4 regions of the Paenibacillus sp. 7541 genome follow, and region 1 is predicted to be linked to each of the others. Evidence: predicted binding sites of a transcription regulator. Region 1 holds the regulator's gene; each other region holds the start of a gene.
The links. Region 1 encodes LexA, which represses DNA repair genes until DNA is damaged. Its sites were predicted from a motif close to CGAACATATGTTCG; they were not measured.

Region 1 (3,511 bases):
CTGGAGATTAAGGCTTTAATCGAGAAGGGTGTCAATATCGCCGGGATCAAGCAGGTGATGAATCCTGTAACGAAAGAGTCGGAGGAGGCTACGGTCATTACGGCAGATACTGAGAATAAACGCCGTGAGATGTCGGAGTCCCAGCTACGCCGTTTGCTCAAGCAGGAATTGGTTACAGGCAAGCGGCCGGGTCAGGTTTCGTTGATTCAAGGTGAGCTATCCCGGTTCTTTAATAAATAAGGATTCGATGCTTATGGGTAGTAAAATTGTCATTTTTATAAGGGAGAGGATACAGTGAGCTACACTAAAGAGGACATTTTGCGCATTGCCAAAGAGGAAAATGTTCGGTTTATCCGTTTGCAATTTACCGATTTGCTGGGAACGATCAAGAACGTTGAGATTCCGATTAGCCAGCTGCCTAAAGCGCTTGACAATAAAATGATGTTTGACGGTTCGTCCATCGAAGGCTACGTGCGGATCGAGGAATCGGATATGTACCTGTATCCGGACCTGGATACATGGATGATCTTCCCTTGGGTGTCGGAAGTTCGTGTAGCGCGTCTGATCTGTGACGTGTACATGCCGGACGGAACGCCGTTTGCAGGCGATCCTCGCGGAATTCTGAAGAGATGCCTGAAGGAAGCGGAGGAGATGGGTTTCACTTCGATGAACGTGGGACCGGAACCGGAATTCTTCCTGTTCAAGACCGACGAGAAGGGTAATCCGACCACCGAGTTGAATGACCAAGGCGGATACTTCGACCTGGCTCCTACGGACCTTGGCGAGAACTGCCGTCGCGATATCGTGCTGACACTGGAAGAGATGGGCTTTGAGATCGAGGCGTCCCACCATGAGGTAGCTCCTGGCCAACACGAAATTGACTTTAAATATGCGGATGCCATCAAAGCGGCAGACCAGATTCAAACATTCAAACTCGTTGTTAAGACGATTGCTCGCAAGCATGGTCTGATTGCAACGTTCATGCCTAAACCGCTGTTCGGAATGAACGGATCGGGCATGCACTGCAACTTGTCTCTATTTAAAGGCGACCAGAACGCCTTTGTCGATGAGAATGATCCGCTCGGCCTGAGTGCAACAGCGCGTTATTACATGGCGGGAATTCTGAAGCATGCGCGTGCTTTTGCAGCGATCACGAACCCGACGGTCAACTCTTACAAGCGTCTGGTTCCTGGATATGAAGCGCCTTGCTACGTTGCCTGGTCCGCGAGTAACCGCAGTCCGATGATCCGGATTCCGGCATCCCGTGGCCTGAGCACTCGGATTGAGGTGCGCAACCCAGATCCGGCTGCGAACCCTTACCTGGCTTTGGCTGTTATGCTGAGAGCTGGACTGGACGGCATTAAGCGCGAGCTGTCGCTTCCGGCTCCGATCGACCGGAACATCTATGTGATGACCGAAGAAGAGCGCATTGAAGAAGGCATCCCTAGCTTGCCTGCAAGCCTGAAGGAAGCGCTGAGCGAGCTGATCCGCAGCGAAGTGATTTCTGAAGCGCTGGGCGATCACGCACTGGCTTACTTCTATGAGCTGAAAGAGATTGAATGGGATATGTACCGTACCCAAGTACATCAATGGGAACGCGATCAGTACATTACGATGTATTAATTTCAACATGTGCCCAAACCCCTTGCGCCGGTGGTGCAAGGGGTTTTTGTATGGCTACACGGATTAGCAAATGGTTGGCGAGCCGGACAGTACCCGATGGGTCGTCGCTGAAACGGGGCAAGGGCCGGCCAATTCCTAACCAAACAAGCATGCTAGAGGAAGGGACGATAAGTTATGAAGGAAGAAACGTGGGAAATGGACGCCGGGGCTTGACTATGGACAATTTTATTTAGCAGTACAAAAAAACGAGGCTGTTCCCCGCAGGTTAGCGGGAAGCAGCCTCGATTTCATGTTCAGTGGCTTTCGATTAAATTAGTGTACGTCTCTGAACAGTCCAATGACCTTGCCAAGAATGGTAACATGATTCAAGCGCAGCGGCTCATAGGTTGGATTCTCCGGTTGGAGGCGAATGTGATCCTTTTCTTTGTAGAAGGTCTTAACAGTCGCTTCATCGTCCTCGGTCATCGCTACGACGATGTCTCCGTTATCAGCGGTCTGTTGCTGCCGGACGATGACATAGTCACCATTATAGATACCTGCATCAATCATACTGTCCCCGACAACCGACAGCATGAACACTTTATCATCACCTACATAATGCTGAGGGAGAGGGAAGTAGTCTTCAATGTTCTCGGTAGCCGTGATCGGCACACCTGCGGTTACTTTCCCGACAACAGGAACTCTGGCGATCGTATGGGTGAACATATGGCTGGTCTCGGATTCCTCTTGCCCCAGCAGCTCGATTGCTCTTGGTTTCGTCGGGTCACGGCGGATTAAGCCCTTCTTCTCCAGGCGGTCCAGATGCCCGTGAACGGTAGAACTGGAAGCCAGTCCGACAGCTTCCCCGATTTCCCGGACGGATGGAGGGTAACCTTTGCTGCGAACCTCATTGCGGATAAACTCTAGTATCGCCAGTTGGCGGCTGGATATTTTCGACATGCCGTATCAACCCCACTTAGTAACGTTTGGTAAAATTATAACATAGAACCTCCGTTCGTACAAACATAAGTTCTAAAAAAATAATAGAACAAATGTTCCTTGAACCTATTGAATCAAACAGGTGTTCGTGTTATATTAAGAGCATAAGAGAACACCTGTTTGGGGAGATGATGTTTTCATGTTGAGATACAGTACATACCGGAGCATTTATGATACGGTTCCTGCACAGCAGGAGAGCGTAGCAGAGAGATGGATGAAGCGCGCAAGACAGCATATGTCGACGATTCCGGCGATCAAGATCGTTTTGCTTCTTCTTATTATTGTATCGGGATGGACAGGCGCTTATACGGTGTTTGCGGGCGGCGCGGACAAGCCGGTTCAAGCGGTCGAGTTTATTGTCCAACCTGGAGACTCACTGTGGAGCATCGCTTCTAGTCAGAAACCGAAGAATACAGATACACGAGTGTATCTTGAACATATACGGCGTTACAATGGGCTGAAGGGAACGGAGATTCAAGCAGGGGAAGTGTTGAAGCTGCCTGTATGGTAAGGCTCGTGACCTGTTTTATTTGGTTGCTCCTTGTCGATTAGAGAGATGATATCCTTGTTGTGATCGAGACGGGGCGATTCATCAGTACACGCTGATCGCTCAATTAAAGCGTCATTCCTTTTATGATGCTTTAATTTATGATTATATGCTGATACAGAGCGGTTTCTATATTGTACCGGACATCACGTCTTTTCCTCCATGATGTTGTTCCAGAGCTTGTTCGGGCTGCGCGCCTTGACAAGCTCTATTCGTCATGTTTAAGTTATAATGATATTGGGAATGGAGGAGAAGTTATGGATATCGATACATTGGTTGAACGCATTAATGTTTTAGCCCGTAAACAAAAAAACGAGGGCTTGACCGAAGAAGAGCTGAAGGAAAGAGCAGAGCTTCGGGAAA
Region 2 (3,511 bases), on a different contig from region 1:
TGGGACACCTATGTCTCCACCTTGGAGAGGATGGGAGCAAGCAAATATTTGGACATCAAGAGAGCGCAGTATGAGCGGTATATAAATGTAAAGTGAGCCATGATTGCAGGGAGGCAAGCTGCCCCTCAGTTTACACGGCAATGCGGAAAACGCTATAATTTACTATAACAAGGATGCAGCGTCGTCCGAATTTTGCAAGTGTTAATACCGGGAGAGATACTGAAAAAGAGAACCGTAGATGGGATGAGAACGAAGTTGACTAAAGACAATAAACCGCTGTACAGCGTGATCATGGATCAGTTGAAGTCGGAAATTTCATCGGGCCTGTATCGTCCTGAATCCCAGCTGCCGACCGAGGCAGAGCTGAGCTCTAGATTCGGAGTCAGCCGCATCACGACGCGCAGAGCGCTCGATGAACTGGAGCGGGACGGATACATTTACCGGATCAAGGGAAGCGGCAGCTTCGTCAAGCCCAGAAACCGGGGACAGGAGAACAGAGCTGAGGGAACCGGGAAGATGATATCGCTGATCCTGCCGTCAGAGGATGACCGGGGGACGATGGGGTATATTCGCGGGGCCTCGGACTGGCTGAACGCTAACGGCTACTATTTGAGCATCCATCAAAGTGATTACGATTCGCAGAAGGAGCGCGATCTGCTGGAGATGCTGACCCGAAAGGGCATCGCGGCCATCATTTTATATCCTCGGAATGACCAGACGAATTACGATATATTGCACCGGCTCTGTCTGGACGAGTATCCGATCATCACGATAGATAAATATTTTGAAAGCTTGCCGCTCGGGGCTGTCGTATCCGACAATTTTAACGGCTCTTACCAGGCGGTTTCGCGGCTGATAGAGCTTGGCCACCGCAAGATCGCTTTCCTGACCGCGGTGACGATTGAATCGACCTCCTCCGTCAGAGACCGGTATTTCGGTTACTGCCAGGCGCTGAAAGACCACGGCCTTCCGATTGACAGCCGCTATATCCGGCTCAATATGAAGGGATATCGGGAGCAGGTCGGAGGGGAGCGGTTCTATAAGGAGCTGCTGGACTCGTACAGCGCGGATGGCGTGACGGCGGTCCATACCGAAAATGATCTCATTGCCGCATCGCTGCTCAATTTATGCCTGGACAGAGGCATCCGGATTCCGGAAGAGTTCTCGATTATCGGCTTTGACAATAATCCGGTAACCGAGCATGTGCTTATCCCGCTCACGACGATTGAGCAAAATTTCTATGAAATCGGGCGTCAGGCTGCCGAAATCATTGTCGAGTGGCTGGAGAAGGGAAGACAGACGCCAGGCCGCGTGCTCGTTCCGGTCAAGCTGGTGGAGCGAGGAACCACGGCCTTGGCCCCGGAGGGCAGCGTGGTCGAATAGCGATGGAGCGCCATGCTGCATAATGACTGCTGATAGCGGATGTCCCCGCTGTCAGCAGTCTGTTTGTGTTCCGGGAGACACTTGGTTCATGATGTGATTCATCATAAGATGAATCCAGATCGGCTTCATCTCGGCCCATTCCGCGACAAGGCTGCACGTGAAGCCTCGGCACAAGTAATGGGCTTCTATGCCATAGGCACACCGCTCTTCACGATACAGCCGAATGCCGTGCCGGCGAAGCTGCAGCTGGATGCGGCGTCTGTGTTCCGTTATGTCCTTCTTCACTTCATCCAAGCTGTGGATATACAGGCTGGACAGCTTCAGATCGAGGGTGCGCAGCGTCCGGAGATCCCGGTTCGCACAAGCGAGCAGCACCGAGTAAGTGACATAGTCTCGAACCAGGGCGGCGTCTTCCTCCGATGGAGGGGGAGGCGTCTTGGATAGTCTTGTCATAGCGGCACATCCTTGATTCAAGTGATGTAGATGCAGCGTGATACCTTATACATATACAGGAACATACGTTCCTTTTCTTTCATCTTAGAACTTCATCCATTGAAAAACAATCCACAAATTCTGGTTCTTCCAGGGATGTTGAGCGCATTCATCTGTTATAGTTACGGTAATCGCATTGTGTGATTCATGGCTCCATATCGTTATGGAGAATTTCGTTGTCTTTAGCATAAACCTACGCGACAAAGGAGTGTGATCGGGAATGAGACTGAACAAGGGAGAAATTTTGTTTCGGCAAGGGGATAGCGGGAAGTATTTATATCGTATCGAAAGCGGTCTGTTCAAGGTCACGCGTCTGCACGAGAATGGCAATATGGTTCTTTTCAACATTTTATATCCGGGTGAAACGGTTCCTCATCATTCGCTCATCAGTCCGAAGGAAACGCATGGAACCGCTACGGCGCTGATGCAGAGCGAAGTGGAAGTGATCCCGGCGGAGACCTGGTACCGAGAGCTCCGGGAAGATCCGGAGAAACCGCTGGAGGTGGCGCGTCTGCTTCAGGAGAAGCTGCGCTTTATGCAGACCCGGCTGGACCACTTGACCGTGGGCACGCCGCAGGAGCGGCTGACACTGCTAATGCGCTGGCTAGACGAGCACTCCGACGGCAGGCATCTGACCGAATATTTGACCCAGGAGGAAATCGGACAGCTGATCGGCGTACGGCGGGAAACGGTTAATCGGCTGCTGCGTTCACCGGAATTTAACGAACGGGGCTAGGCAGGCTTATGCTGAATCATAAAGAGGCTGCCATCCCAGCGCGCAGATGCTATGTACGCTGAGCGGAGCCTCTGAAGGAAAACAGATTATTGCTCGATCGTTCCGGCAGGTCCAAAAAATTCGTAATGCGCCCGATCCGCAGGCACGCCCATCGCTTTCAGGTGGCTGTATACGGCGCGCATGAACGGCACCGGTCCGCAGAAGTAGAAGTCGGAGCCCGGATCGGTTGTTTCCTGCAACAACTCAAGGTCAATGTAGCCTGTCTTATGGCACTGGTCTTCCTGCTCTGGAGATTCATAGATCACGTAAGAGCGGAGCTGCGGATGCTGGACAGTCAGTTGCTCAATATGATCGCGCATCGCATGCTGGCTTCCACATTTGGCGGCATGAATATATACGACTGGACGGGAGGGCTGCTTGGTGAGCGCCGTTTCCAGCATGCTCACCAACGGGGTCAATCCAACCCCGCCGCTAATGAGAACCAGGGGCAACTCCGAATCGGAATTTAAAGTGAAGGAGCCGGCTGGCGCGCTGACTTCAACGACCGTTCCTTCCTCAGCCTGGCGGTGAAGCCAGGTGGATACGACGCCGGCGCCTTCGCCATTCACCCCGTCCTCGCGTTTGACTGTAATGCGGTAGTAAGGCTTTCCGGGAGCCGTGGACAAGCTGTAATGCCGCAGATGAGAATACGAGTCTCCCTCTGGCTTCACCCGCAGTGTAATATACTGTCCGGGTTCGTAGCTCGCGATTTCCCCGCCATCCTCCGGCACGAGATACAATGAGGTGATCAACGGGCTTTCCTTCACTTTCCGATTGATGACAAAACGCCGAAAGCCGGACCAGCCGCCAGGCACACGGGCTGCCTTCTCGTACATTTCCGCCTCCACGCTGATGAACGCA
Region 3 (3,511 bases), on a different contig from region 1:
GGAGGGGGCCAGCCTGTGGCAATGGGCGGAGGAACGCGGCTGGGAGGGCGTTGTGATGAAGCGCCTGGCCTCCCCATACCGGGAAGGGAAGAAGCATAAAGACTGGTATAAGAAGAAAATCGCCGTCGAGATGGACGCCTCGGCGATGGCTCTTATCATAAGAGAAGGGCGCGTGGCCAGCCTTGTGCTGTTTAACGAAGAGGGCCATTATATCGGCCGAGCTTCACTCGGCCTGAACGAGCAGACCAAGGCGCGACTGCTTAACTATGCCGGACAGCATCGCGCCGAGCTTCATCCCCCCGTCCTTCATGCCGACTTGAAGAAAGAGCAGCTGATGTGGCTAAGCCGGCCCATCCAGGTATCCGTTACCTTTCTGGAATGGAGCCAGGACGGCCTGATGCGCCACCCGAAGCTGCTCGCCATAGAAGGGGTGTAGCGGATGCCGCGTCAAGTCAAAGGAACCCTCGTCATTGAGGGCCAGGAAATTCAAATCTCGAACCCGGACAAACCGCTGTGGCCGGAGGTGGGCATCACCAAGGCGATGTACCTGCAGAAGCTGGCGGCACTGTCCCCCTTCCTGCTCCGCTACTGCCGCAACCGGCTGCTGACCACGATCCGCTATCCTCATGGGGCGGGGGACGAATCGTTCTATCAGAAGAACGCCCCGGAGCCAACTCCGGACTTCGTGCAGACTGCCGTCCATGAGAATATCCGGTATGTGCTGCTCAACGGCCTGCCGGAGCTGCTGTGGCTCGGCAATCTGGCTGCGCTTGAATTTCACCCATCGCTCCATTATGCAGGCAGCCCGCTGCCCTGCGAATGGATGATCGATCTGGATCCGTCACTGCCGGAAGAGCCGCGCATCATGGAGGCCGCCTCCATTGTCGGCGACACGCTGCGCTCGCTCGGCATCGAGTCGGTGCCGAAGACGTCGGGCGCGACCGGCGTCCAGATTATTGTGACGATTCCCGAAGGCGTGACATTTGACGAGCTGCGCTCGGTGGGGCTGTTCGTCGGTCAATACGTGACCGAGAAGCATCCGAAGCTGTTCACCATTGAGCGGCTGAAGAAACATCGCGGAGACAAGATCTATTTCGACTACCTCCAGCATTACAGCGGCAGAACGCTCGCAGCTCCCTATACGCCGCGGGCCCGTCCGCTTGCCACCGTCTCCACGCCGCTGACCTGGGAAGAGGTGAAGTCCAATGTGTCTCCAACCGACTTCCATCTGCTCAATATCGAAGAGCGTCTGAAAGAAAAGGGCGATCTTCTGCAAATGCTGCCTCCGCAGCCGGTACAGGATATCATTCGTCATCTGAAGACCGGAACGGGCCGGGGCTCAAAACGGAAAGGATAGCTGCTCGACCTCCGGTGTAAGCTCCCTCACCGTCACTTCTGCGGAAGGACGAGGGAGCTTTCTCGTGCTTGCAGCCTTCACCCGAGGCTGAGCCGGTGCCGATCCGTCGTTCATGCCGCACTGCGCAAGCAGCTTCGCAGCCATCTGCTTGAATGAACGGACGTATCCTTCCTCTGCATAAGGACCTCGGTACAGCTCATAATACGAAGCGAGCTTGTCCGGAAATTGCTCCTTCAGCGTCTGCATGTACCAGCGCTTCACATCCTTGGACAGCCGGAGCAGAGAGATCATGGCAAACGCCGCTCCACGCTCCTTCGCTGCCATAAGCAGCTGGCGCAAACCTTCTTCCTCGTCGGTAATGAACGGAAGCACCGGCGCAGCAAATATCCCGGTCTGAATACCGGCCTCCGATAGCCCGAGCAGCGCTTCAAGCCTCTGGTGCGGATGCGGGGAGGCAGGCTCCAGCTTGCGGATGATGCCGGGATCCAGCGTATTGATGCTGATGTTCACCGATACATCCTTCATCTGCGTCAGAATGTCCAGGTCTCTGAGCACGAGGGGCGACCGCGTTGTAATGCTGGTGCTGATCCGGTATTTGGCCAGCACCTTCAGGCACGCCCTCGTAATTTCGGCCTTACCCTCAATCGGCTGGTAAGGATCGGTCGCAGTCCCGATGGTCACCTGACCGATCTGTCTGCCCAGCGCATCGATGTCGTGGCCGAGCTTGCGCGCCATGCCAGACAGCTGCTTCTCCAGCGCCTCGGCTGCATTGCTCTTCATCATAATGCGAAATTGGAATTCATCCTCCGCTCCAAGCCCCATGAAGGACTGAAAGGCCCTTGCATAGCAGAAGCTGCAGCCGTGAGCGCAGCCCCGGTACGGATTAATCGACCAGTCAAAAGGCATTCGCTCCTCCTGAACCCGATTTAACGTCTGCTTCGTAGTTACGGTCTCATAAGTTGTCGTTGGCATGGCAACCCGCCTCCCCTTCTAATGCCAGTGCTGCAATCTATATTCCCCATCATAAACCAAACATATGTTCTGTTTCAAATGGAATTTTCAGCAAGCTTCCAGAAGGCCAAAAAAAAGACCGCCCGCAAGAACGCACCCGCATTCTCTTGGACAGCCTGTATCTATGACTACTATATCTATGACTACTATGTTCCGCTGATCCTCTATATCGTTCCGGTCCAGCCTGAGCGATGCGAAGTCCGGCCCGGCTCTTCCGGCCTAATGAATATCCTTCTTCTTGAAGCGCCCGCCCTTCACATCATGAATGTTCCCGACGGCCAGGAAAGCCTGGGAATCCCAATCCTCCACAATCGATTTCAGCTTCGCTTCCTCCAGCCGGGTAATGACTACGAAGATGACCTTTTTGCTGTCGCCGGTATAAGCGCCCTCTCCTTCAAGGTAAGTGACGCCGCGGCCCAGACGCTGGGTCAAGGCTTCGCCGATCTCCCTGTACTTGTCGCTGATGATCCAGACCGATTTGGACTGGTCGATGCCTTCAATCGTAATATCAATCAGCTTGAAAGCGAGGTAATAAGCGATCAGCGAGTACATCGCATGGTCCCAGCCGAAAACAAAGCCCGCGCTGCCCAGGATGAACACGTTGATGAACATCACAATTTCCCCGACCGAGAACGGCGTTCGCTTGTTGATCAGAATCGCCACGATTTCCGTACCATCCAGCGATCCGCCCGAGCGAATGACAAGCCCGACGCCCACGCCGAGAAATATGCCGCCGAAGACGGCCGCCAGCAGCGGATCAATCGTAAGCGGCTTGACCGGATGCAGAACGTACGTTGCGGTGGACATCACCAGCACGGCATACAGTGTGGACAAGGCAAATGTCTTGCCAATCTGTTTATACCCTATAAACAGAAATGGCAGATTGAACAAGGCGAGGAATATCCCGAGCGGAACGCCGGTAAAATGGGCAACCATAATCGATACCCCGGTGATCCCCCCATCAATAATTTTGTTGGGGACTAAGAAAATCTCCAGCCCTACAGCCATAAACAACGCACCGAAAGTCAAAAACACCAGACGGCGGAGAAGCCTTTTCGGGACCGCGCCCGCCTTCAGATTCTCCGGCTTCTGCTGCTCCTCTTCCTCATGCGCAAGAACCTTTACATGACTTGACATAAATTT
Region 4 (3,511 bases), on a different contig from region 1:
GCCGGACTCAATCCCTTTCTGTCTCAGCTCCTGCTTCACCCACAGCCGGCCTTTCTTGTGGCTGGTCATGCGCTGCTGAGCCCACATCCTGGCGTATAGGCCATCATCGACCAGCTTTTCCCGCTCCAATCGCTCCAGCGTGTGGTCGATGCTTCCCTGCTCCCAGCCTTTCTGCTGCAGCCGCTGCGCAATTTCCTTCGACGTTCTCGGCTTCCGCTCCAGATACCGCAGCGCCTCTACATAGGCGCGATGCCTTTCATCCGCGGCCACAATTTCCTCCAGCGCATCCTTCCGGAAGACAGCCCCCTTGATCATCCGGTATTTAATCATGACATCCTCATGAACGGATAACGTATAGGGGCCAAATGAGATGAGGTAGCGATAGCGCTGCTTCTTCATCAGCTCGACCGCAGTGATAACCAGATCTTCATCTTCCGGAAAAGCGGCCAGTCCCTCAGCCTCGGCCTCCGTCTGCTCCTGCTCTCTATAGCTGTCGTTCTTCATCAAGCTCTCCTTCCTCGTCCTGAATAAAGAAGACCGCCCGGTGCGTGCACACTGGGCGGTCCCGCTTATGTGGTGAAGACGTTAGACTTTAGGCATTGTCCACTTCAAATAACGCTTGCTCCTCTTGCTCCTCTTGCTTCTTCTCGCTCTCGGAAACCTCTGGAACAATGGTTGTCAGATTGCTTGCTTCCCGAATCTTCTGCTCAATCACTTCGGCAATTTGCGGGTTCTCTTTCAGGAACTGCTTCGCATTTTCGCGGCCTTGTCCCAGACGATCGCCTGCATAGGAGTACCAGGCACCGCTCTTATCCACGATATCCAACTCTGTGCCGATATCGATAAGGCTGCCTTCTCTGGAAATTCCTTCACCGTACATAATGTCCAGCTCAGCCTGCTTGAAAGGCGGAGCTACCTTATTCTTCACAACCTTGATGCGCGTGCGGTTACCCACAACGTCGTTGCCCATCTTAATGCTTTCCACACGGCGCACGTCGAGACGAACGGTGGAATAGAACTTCAACGCACGGCCGCCAGGAGTCGTTTCCGGGTTGCCGAACATCACGCCGACCTTCTCGCGAAGCTGGTTGATGAAGATCGCGATCGTTTTCGATTTGTTAATCGCACCGGACAATTTACGCAACGCTTGCGACATCAGACGCGCCTGCAAGCCGACATGAGAATCCCCCATGTCCCCTTCAATTTCCGCCTTCGGCACGAGAGCGGCAACCGAGTCGATCACGATGATATCCACCGCGCCGCTGCGCACGAGCGCCTCAGCGATTTCGAGCGCCTGCTCCCCTGTGTCAGGCTGGGACAGCAAGAGCTCGTCAATGTTGACGCCCAGCTTGCTGGCATACGACGGATCAAGGGCATGCTCGGCGTCAATAAACGCAGCTTGTCCACCGGTCTTCTGTACCTCGGCAATCGCATGCAGCGCTACCGTCGTTTTACCGGAAGATTCCGGTCCATATACTTCAATAATCCGGCCTCTAGGCAAACCGCCGGTTCCTAATGCTATATCCAATGCCAGCGAGCCGCTTGGCACAATCTCCACTTGCATGTGGGTGGATTCACCCAGCTTCATGATCGAACCTTTTCCGAACTGTTTCTCTATCTGACGAAGCGCCATCTCCAGCGCAGCACGACGATCTGACAATTCTTCCACAACCCTTCACTCTTGATATTATTATCATACCTTGTTTTGACACGTTTGCCAAGCTTTTTTCGAACATACATTCGTCTTTTTTTCGCGCGATCGCCTCCTGATGCGCTGCTGCCGCTCTCGTCCGCAATGACAAAAAACCGCGGCAACATCGTTTGATATGCCACGGTTCTTCCGTACTTCTACTATACTTGGTTCCGCTTGGGAATTCAAGCAGCCTTGCCAGCGCGAAGCGCGAGGATTGCGAATCCGCAAGCCGCCGCGCCAGGCCCTGATCCATACATTTACATCCAACGCTTGAGGATATCTGCAAAAGCGGCAGCCGGATCAGCTCTCGCCGCGAGCAGCCATCAGTCGCCGCCACAGCCGGTAGAGCAGCGCTTTGGTCGCCCGGATTCGAATCGTCTCCCGGTTGCCCTGCAGATGAAGCTCATGCACCTCTGTCTCTTTGCCACGCTCGGCCAGCCCGATGTAGACGAGGCCCACCGGCTTGCGCTCGGCATAACCGGGACCGGCCACTCCGGTAACCGACAAGCCGAAATCGCTGTCCGTAATCATGCGCACATGCTCGGCCAGCACCTCGGCCACCTCCCGGCTGACCGCTCCGGGCGCTCCCTCGCCTTCCAGCAGCCCGTGCGGGACATGGACGAGCTTCTCTTTCATCTCGTTCGTATAACATACGACCCCGCCGCGAAACATCGTTGCACTGCCGGGTACGGAGGTGAGGCTTTCCATCACCAGCCCGCCCGTACAGCTCTCCGCCGCGCTCAGCGTCCAGCCCCGATCCGCCATCAGATCCACGATCACCTTCTCGATCGGCACATCTTCGCTCGCATACATAAACGCCGAGGCGCGCTCCCGAATCTTCGCTTCCAGCCCGTCAAGCTTGTCCATCGCCTCTGATTCGCTTGGCGCTTTGGTTGAGGTCCGTACCGTGACCTCGCCTTCCTTGGCGTATAATGCGATGGTCGGGTCCGTCTGGGCCGTGATCAGATCCTGAAGACGCTCGTCCAGGGAAGACTCGCCGATGCCGGCGAACTTCAGCATTTTCGAGTAGATCGGCTGCTCATGGGTAAGCACATGCTGCATCAGCCACGGCTTCGCCTGCTGTTCGAACATCGGCATCAGCTCTTTCGGCGGGCCCGGGAGCACTATATAATGCACATCGTCAGAGCTTACGGCGTTGCCAACGGCAAGTCCGGTCTCGTTGGGCAGCGGTGTGCCTCCTTCAATAGCGAGCGCCTGCCGCCGGTTGTTTTCCGTCATCGGAGTGCCCCGCTCCCTGAAGAAGCGCTCGATGGCGTCCATCGCCATCCGGTCGATGTGCAGTGTGCGTCCGAGGAATGCCGCCAGCGCATCCTTCGTCAGATCATCCTGGGTCGGGCCAAGCCCCCCGGACAGCAGAACGATATCCGCCCGGCTGCTCGACAGGCGCAGCGCATCCTGAATACGCTCCAGGTTATCCCCAACCACCGTCTGATAATATACGTCAATCCCCAGAGCGGCCAGCTCTCGGGAGAGATACTGCGCATTCGTATTCACAATTTGCCCCAGCAGGAGCTCTGTTCCCACCGCAATAATTTCCGCTTTCATAACGACCATCCTCCTGTGCAATCACCTATATGCATGTTATTCACCCCAAAGATGCCCGGATGAAAACCGGTTATCCTTCCCTCAATTCCCTTAGTCTGGGCCAATATGCAAAGCCAAATGCCAACCTGCAGCCATAGGAAAACCGGCAACCCTAACAGCCTTGGTGTCTCTTCTGCCATCTTCCTCGGGGGGAGCCTCTGCCTCTTCACCAACATGGCTCCCGGCACGTTGGTGCTAATACACCTCGACCAT

Region 2: a site for LexA is predicted at 1,895-1,908, ahead of CHH75_RS09285 (YhjD family protein). Genes of this name have one in related genera too.
Region 3: a site for LexA is predicted at 2,387-2,400, ahead of CHH75_RS10615 (SPL family radical SAM protein). Genes of this name have one in related genera too.
Region 4: a site for LexA is predicted at 1,730-1,743, ahead of recA (recombinase RecA). Genes of this name have one in related genera too.

The regions. Positions count from the first base shown of each region.
Region 1 covers NZ_NQLZ01000022.1:146,219-149,729, reverse strand. The annotation lists gene CHH75_RS14265 (MerR family transcriptional regulator) at 1-240, shown strand, start outside; gene glnA (type I glutamate--ammonia ligase) at 295-1,623, shown strand; gene lexA (transcriptional repressor LexA) at 1,936-2,562, opposite strand; gene CHH75_RS14250 (LysM peptidoglycan-binding domain-containing protein) at 2,741-3,112, shown strand; gene CHH75_RS14245 (DUF896 domain-containing protein) at 3,406-3,511, shown strand, end outside.
Region 2 covers NZ_NQLZ01000015.1:36,359-39,869, forward strand. The annotation lists gene CHH75_RS09275 (type 2 periplasmic-binding domain-containing protein) at 1-96, shown strand, start outside; gene CHH75_RS09280 (GntR family transcriptional regulator) at 244-1,383, shown strand; gene CHH75_RS09285 (YhjD family protein) at 1,435-1,836, opposite strand; gene CHH75_RS09290 (Crp/Fnr family transcriptional regulator) at 2,096-2,611, shown strand; gene hmpA (NO-inducible flavohemoprotein) at 2,698-3,511, opposite strand, start outside.
Region 3 covers NZ_NQLZ01000016.1:14,221-17,731, forward strand. The annotation lists gene CHH75_RS10605 (ATP-dependent DNA ligase) at 1-436, shown strand, start outside; gene ligD (non-homologous end-joining DNA ligase) at 440-1,357, shown strand; gene CHH75_RS10615 (SPL family radical SAM protein) at 1,340-2,329, opposite strand; gene CHH75_RS10620 (YitT family protein) at 2,588-3,505, opposite strand.
Region 4 covers NZ_NQLZ01000011.1:317,655-321,165, reverse strand. The annotation lists gene CHH75_RS07525 (regulatory protein RecX) at 1-504, opposite strand, end outside; gene recA (recombinase RecA) at 593-1,660, opposite strand; gene CHH75_RS07515 (competence/damage-inducible protein A) at 1,994-3,259, opposite strand.